3 regions of the Streptomyces sp. B8-7 genome follow, and region 2 is predicted to be linked to each of the others. Evidence: riboswitches for the same ligand, from Rfam matches in the RefSeq annotation. Region 2 holds a riboswitch; each other region holds the start of a gene.
What was found. A riboswitch is a leader RNA that binds a small molecule or an ion and turns the genes downstream of it on or off. The one in region 2 is predicted to bind cyclic di-AMP.
Positions count from the first base shown of each region.

Region 1: another riboswitch for cyclic di-AMP. It lies ahead of AC5K6T_RS28845 (transglycosylase family protein); the one in region 2 lies ahead of AC5K6T_RS31420 (M23 family metallopeptidase).
Region 3: another riboswitch for cyclic di-AMP. It lies ahead of AC5K6T_RS11955 (M23 family metallopeptidase); the one in region 2 lies ahead of AC5K6T_RS31420 (M23 family metallopeptidase).

Region 1 is NZ_JBYRRL010000006.1:114,539-116,794, reverse strand. It holds gene AC5K6T_RS28850 (transglycosylase family protein) at 1-986, shown strand, start outside; cyclic di-AMP (ydaO/yuaA leader) riboswitch at 1,169-1,347, shown strand; gene AC5K6T_RS28845 (transglycosylase family protein) at 1,351-2,064, shown strand.
Region 2 is NZ_JBYRRL010000008.1:40,422-42,677, forward strand. It holds gene AC5K6T_RS31415 (M16 family metallopeptidase) at 1-768, shown strand, start outside; cyclic di-AMP (ydaO/yuaA leader) riboswitch at 1,243-1,433, shown strand; gene AC5K6T_RS31420 (M23 family metallopeptidase) at 1,446-2,210, shown strand.
Region 3 is NZ_JBYRRL010000002.1:741,489-743,744, forward strand. It holds gene AC5K6T_RS11950 (tyrosine-protein phosphatase) at 1-252, opposite strand, end outside; cyclic di-AMP (ydaO/yuaA leader) riboswitch at 1,147-1,304, shown strand; gene AC5K6T_RS11955 (M23 family metallopeptidase) at 1,309-2,256, shown strand, end outside.

The DNA.
Region 1 (2,256 bases), on a different contig from region 2:
CCTCCGGCGCGAGCGCGGCGGACGGTACGACCTGGGACCGGGTGGCGGACTGCGAGACCGGCGGGGCGTGGAGCGCGAACAGCGGGTACGGCCAGTACGGCGGCCTGAAGCTGAGCCAGCTGGACTGGGTGAGCTACGGCGGGCTGGAGTACGCCCCGGGCCCGGACCAGGCCAGCCGCCGGCAGCAGATAGCCGTGGCCGAGCGTGTCCTGGCCGACCAGGGCGTGTCGGCGTGGCCGGCCTGCGGTCCGCTCGCGGGGCTCGGCGAGGACGCGGCACCGGCGGACGTCGACACCGGCGTCGCGGAGGACGGGTCCGGCCACTCCGGGCCGACCGGAAAATCTACTTCGCCGGTTACGCCCGACTCCTCCGTATCACCCAAGTCGCCGGATTCGGCTGCATCGTCCGAGACATCCGGACCGTCCGAGGAGTCCGATTCCCGCGGCGCGTCCGGCGAGTCCGGCCCGGGTGGCGGCCCGGCGTCCGGAGCTTCAGGGCCGGGCGACTCGCCCGACAGCGCCAAGTCGGACACATCGGACGCCCTTGACCCGTCGGCCGGCGCGGGCGCCACCCCCGGCTCCTCTCCTGCCCTCACGGGCGAGGAGGCCGGCGACGCCCCTGCGGGCGTCGGCGGCCCAGCGGACAACTCGGACAAGTCCACCCCGAACGGCGCCTCTTCGGCCGATCCGTTCCAGCCCGGCACCGGACGGCATCGCGGCGCCGTCGCCGAGGAGGGGGCGGGCGGCGGCCGTGCGGCCGGTTCCGAGGGCCGGGACGCCTCCGGCGGCCCCGCCGCCCTCGGCGCCGCCGACGGCGAGTACGTCGTCCGGGAGGGCGACAGCCTCTCGGGCATCGCCGACTCCCTTGACCTCGACGGCGGATGGCGCGCGCTGTACGACGGGAACCGGGAGACGGTCGGTACCGACCCGGACCTCATCGTCCCCGGTCAGACGCTCGCGGTCGGGGGCGAATCGGGTGAAAAGTAGCGGGAGTTCACGCATGGTTCGTTGGTGAATGTCCGTTTTGGTGAAAGTGTGGGATGAGTCTCAGAGGCCCTGATCGTCTTTGAAATTCCGCCGATCGCGTGTCTACCGTCATCACCGCTCGCCAACACGAGCCCCGACGGCCGCAACGCCGAATCCTGCCAGCGGCCGCCCGGGAACAGTCGTCGCGTCATGCGCCGTAGGCAGGAGCGGGGGACCCAAGGTAAGTGCCGGGCCCGGCGGTTGGGGTGACTCGACGCCGGAACCGGCTTGGGGTGAAGCCGCGCGCCCAGGAGCGCGCGGCCGGGCAACTCAACCGGCCCGAACCCGACAGCTCACCTCGCAGGCGTCGGTGAGGGGATCCTCCATGCTGTTCTCCGGCAAGGGCAAGCACCGTCGTCCGTCCGCCCTCCAGCGCTCCACCCGTGCCATCGCCGTCGCCGGCGTGGCCGGCGCCGCCGTCGCCGCCCCGCTGGTCGCGGCCGGCAACGCCTCCGCCGCCACCGCCTCCGAGTGGGACGCCGTCGCCCAGTGCGAGTCCGGCGGCAACTGGTCCATCAACACCGGCAACGGCTACTACGGCGGCCTGCAGTTCTCCGCCTCCACCTGGGCCGCGTACGGCGGCACCCAGTACGCCGCCAGCGCGAACCAGGCCAGCAAGGCCCAGCAGATCGAGATCGCCGAGAAGGTCCTGGCGGGTCAGGGCAAGGGTGCCTGGCCGGTCTGCGGCGTCGGCCTGTCGGGCGCCGCGAACGACGGCGGCTCCGCCGCGGCCGCCCCCTCGCAGCCGAGCGCCGACACCACCAGCCGTTCGGCCGAGCAGCCCGGCGTCTCCCGCTCCCAGGAGCGCCCGGCGCAGCAGGCCGCCCCGCAGCGGACGAAGAAGACCGTCACCACCCCGACCGGCAAGAAGGTCAAGAAGGGCGACGGCGAGTACAAGGTCGTCAAGGGCGACACCCTCAGCGAGATCGCCGCGGAGCACGACGTCGACGGCGGCTGGCAGAAGCTGTTCCGGCTGAACAAGGACATCATCGACGACGCGGACTTCATCTACCCGGGCCAGCAGCTGCACCTGAAGTAGGGCGCGGCGGCCCGTCCCGTCCGGAGGCCCCCACCTCCGCCGAGGCTCCCCGCCTCTCCCCCCCAAGCTCCCGCCCCGGCGCGTGTCCCCCCGTACGCGCCGGGGCGGGGTGCGTCCCGGCGCGCCTCCGGCGCACCCCGGCCGGGCCCTGGTCCGCGCGTGCCCCGATCCGGCCGGGCCCTGGTCCGCGCG
Region 2 (2,256 bases):
ACCGCCACCGCCGTCGTGGTCGGCGACCTGACGGACGTCGACCTGGACGGCCTGCTCGGCGACACGCTGGGCGCCTGGAAGGGCTCCGCGGCCGCGCTCCGCCCGGTGCCGCCGGTGAGCGCCGACGACACCGGCCGGGTCGTCATCGTGGACCGGCCCGGTGCGGTGCAGACCCAGCTGCTCATCGGCCGGGTGGGCGCCGACCGCCACGACCGGGTGTGGCCCGCGCAGGTGCTCGGCACGTACTGCCTGGGCGGCACCCTCACCTCGCGCCTGGACCGCGTCCTGCGCGAGGAGAAGGGCTACACCTACGGTGTGCGGGCCTTCGGCCAGGTGCTGCGTTCCGCGCCGGACGGCTCCGGCGCGTCGATGCTCGCCATCAGCGGCTCCGTCGACACCCCGAACACCGGGCCCGCGCTGGCCGACCTGTGGAGCGTGCTGCGCACGCTCGCCGGGGAGGGCCTGACCGACGCGGAGCGGGACGTGGCCGTGCAGAACCTGGTCGGGGTGGCGCCGCTGAAGTACGAGACCGCCGCCGCCGTCGCCGGCACGCTCGCCGACCAGGTGGAGCAGCATCTGCCCGACGACTTCCAGGCGACGCTGTACCAGCGGCTCGCCGCCACCGGGACGGTGGAGGCCACCGCGGCCGTCGTCAACGCCTTCCCGGTGGACCGCCTGGTCACGGTCCTCGTCGGCGACGCGGCGCAGATCAAGGAGTCCGTGGCGGCGCTCGGGATCGGCGCGGTCAGCGTGGTGGCGGCCGAGTAGCACGGGGACGGCGCGGGTGGCGCGGGCCGTCCCCTGTCGTACCCCCGTGCCCGCGCATGCACGCGGGCACGAGGGTACGGGGGGGGACGGCACCGGGTGCACGGGTGCACGGGTGCACGGGCCACCGTGCGTACCGGATGCACGGGTGCACCGGCCGCGGTGCGTAGCGGGTGCACGAGTGCGCCGGCCGCGGTGCGTACCGGGTGCACGGGTGTGCCGGCCGCCGTGCGTACCCGTGCCGTCCGTCCCCCGCCGCCCGCCCCGCCGGGGCTCCGGTGACGCTTCGGCCCGTGGCGCCCCGGCACCTTCGGCGGTGCCTGATTTGTGGCCGCTTACCTCGAATTGAGGGGCAGGGGTTGCCTGTCCGTCCTGTGTCATGCGCTACACATCGGCCGATCGGTTTGGGGATCACCCGATGATCCCCTTAACGTCTTCCGGGCTGTCCGTCAGGCAGTGCGCCGCATCCGCGGCACCGGACAGTCATCGCCGAGTCCCCGTGCGGCGCGAGCCAGGGGAGCCGGGGACCCACCCCTGTCGCCGCCCCGCGGTGGACGGGGTCCACATCCCTGGGGTGAATCGGGTGCCCGCGCGTGCGTGGGAGCCCGTAGGAGACCTTCCTGCTCCGAACCCGTCAGCTAACCCGGTAGGCGAGAGGGAAGGAAAGGACCAGCCACCTCATGGCGTTCACCCGCGCCACCGGGAAGCACCGTCGTCCCACCCGCATCCGGCGCACCGGCGCCCGTGCGGCGGGCATGGCGGCGCTCACCACCACCGGTGTCATCGGCACTCTGGCCGCTCCGGCGCTCGCCGCCGAACCGGAGGCCGAGCAGACCGGCCTGCTGCCGGTGCTCACCCTCGGCGACCTGGCGGCCGACCAGGTCGGCGCGCAGGCCGCCGCGCAGAAGCAGGCCGCCGAGGAGGCGCTCGCCGAGCGGAAGGCCGAGGCCGCCGCCAGGGCGCGCGCCGAGGCGCGGGCCGAGGCCGCCCGCGAGGCGGAGGAGCGCGCCGCCCGCGAGGCCGAGCGCAAGCGCCTGAACACCTTCGTGACGCCGGTCGCCGGCTCCTCGGTCTCCACCGGCTACCGCGCGGGCGGCTCCGTCTGGTCCTCCGGCAGCCACACCGGTATCGACTTCCACGCCGCCACCGGTACGGTCGTCCGGTCCGTCGGCGCCGGTACGGTCGTCGAGGCCGGCTGGGGCGGCGCCTACGGCAACCAGGTCGTCGTCCGCATGCACGACGGCACGTACACCCAGTACGGCCACCTGTCCTCGCTGACCGTCGTCGCGGGGCAGCCGGTCGCCCCCGGTGCGCAGCTCGGCCTGTCCGGTGCCACCGGCAACGTCACGGGCCCGCACCTGCACTTCGAGGCCCGCACCTCGCCGGAGTACGGCTCCGACGTCGACCCGCTCGCCTACCTGCGCGCGCACGGCGTGGAGATCTGACCGGCGCACACCCGGTGCGAGCCGTGCTCGGCCGCAGTGCCCGGCG
Region 3 (2,256 bases), on a different contig from region 2:
GCGCACGCCCGGCAGGTCGACGTCCGGGCCCTCCAGCTTCTGGTCGGCGGCGTTGCGGAAGTCGAAGATCGTGTGCAGGCCCAGGGAGGAGAGGAACGCCGCGTCGTCGGAGGTCGCGTGGGCCAGGTGGCCGCTGCGGAACAGCACGCCGTGGCGCACCCGGCGTCCGTCGACCGTCGGCAGTCCGCCCACGTCGCGGAAATTACGCACGCCGGCCAGCTCGGGTTCGGTCGACGGGACCTGCTGCGTCACGGGGGCTCCCTCCCGGTAGGGCCCCGTCGGCGCGGCTCGTCGACGGGCACGGTCTGACGATACGACATGGCTTCCCGGGGCCACCGGTCGTCCATGCCGTCGGGCCCGGGGCTCCCGGGCGCTGACCGCACGGCCCGGCGTGCGCCCGCGGCGCGCGCCGGTGTCCCCCGTGGCGCCTCTCAGGCCCGGGCTCTCACGCCCGGGCTCTCGGCCCGATTCCGCGAGCCCCTGCGCGGGAGGGCCGGTGGACGGACGGCCGGGTGGGGGTGCCTTGGGGGGTGCGTGGGAGGGCGTGGGGGTGCGTGGGGGGCGCGCGGGTGGGGGGAATGAGGAGGAATGAGGAGGAATGTGAGACATCCGGAGACATCCGGAGACATCCGGAGCGGGCGGAGAGGTGTGGAGGGGTGTGGAGGGGCGGGGCGCCCCGGGGGGGGATGTATTGCCTGTCGTGTGACGAAAGGTGCTCAACGGATGAAGTGCGGGAATCGGACTCTTGCCGCCTGAGCGTGGGCCGGTTCGTCGAGTGGTGTCGCTTTGGTGGGGCAAGCGGACTCAATGTGTGAGTCCTCCTTCTCAATGCCTTCTGGGGCTTCTGTCCGAATTAGTGTCTTCATTCCAACTCGCTCTGGAATAAAGAAACCTGGAGACGTGTCACGTGAGGAGCGTCATATCCGTGACGGTGAGTCGCCCGTCATGCTCACGTAATCAGTCAGCCTTTCAAGGGGATTCGGGGAACGCGGGGCGTCCGCATTGCACGCAGGGTGACCGTGAACCACCTGTAAGGATCAAGAACCGACGCTTCGCCTGGAACCTCTTGCTTGTCCGTTTGCGTCTTGGTCGCTTACGTTCCCAACCGATCCGGACGGACGCCTAATCCTGCCGCCGACCGGAGCCCGCGCAAACCCACCCGTGTACGGCAGGAGCGGGGGACCCACAGGTACAAACGCCTGTTCCGGTCTCCGGAACGGCTTGGGGTAAAGCCGCGCCCCGGCGCGGCCGGACATCTCCAGTCCGCACCCGACAGCTCACCTCGCAGGCGCCGGAGAGGAATCCCCCATGCCCGTGAAGGGTAAGCACCGCCGTCCCAAGGCCGCTCAGCGCCTCAGCCGTTCTCTCGTCGTCGCCGGCACCGGCAGCGCCGCACTCGCCCTCCCGCTGCTGGGCGCCGCGGTCGCCGTCGCCGCGCCCGGGCAGGCCGCTCCGCAGTCGGCCGTCCAGTCGGTGACCACGCAGACCAAGGCCGCCCAGAAGCCGGCCGCCGCCCAGAAGGCCACGCACCTCTACACCGTCAAGAGCGGCGACTGCCTGTCGAAGATCGCCGACGAGCACCACGTCCGCGGCGGCTGGCACAAGCTCTACCAGGACAACCGCGAGGCTGTCGGCGCCGACCCGTCGCTGATCCATCCGGGCCTGAAGCTCACCCTCGGCAAGAAGGCGGCCGCGGCCCACACCCCGGCCACCGCCCGGGCGCCGAAGCCCGCGACGTCCTCCGGCTCCTCGAAGTCCTCCGGCTCTACCGCGTCGTCCGGGGCCGCCAAGCCGTCCACCGCGTCGAAGTCGTCCGCGGCCGCGCCGAAGCCCGCCGCGGCCCCCGCGCAGGAGTCCTCCGCACAGCAGTCCTCCACGGACGCCGTGCAGACCGCCACCACCGCGGCGAGCGGCTACGCCGCCCCCGTCGCCGGTGCCGGTGTCGGCACCGCCTACCACGTGGCGGGCAGCATGTGGTCCAGCGGCTACCACACCGGTGTCGACCTCGTCGTGCCGACCGGTACCCCGCTGAAGGCCGTGGGCACGGGCACCGTGGTCTCCGCGGGCTGGGGCGGCGCGTACGGCAACCAGGTCGTCATCAGGCTGGCCGACGGCTACTACGCCCAGTACGCCCACCTGTCCTCGCTGTCCGTCTCGGCCGGCCAGAGCGTGGCCGCCGGTCAGCAGGTCGGCCTCTCCGGCGCGACCGGCAACGTCACCGGCCCGCACCTGCACTTCGAGATCCGGACCACCCCC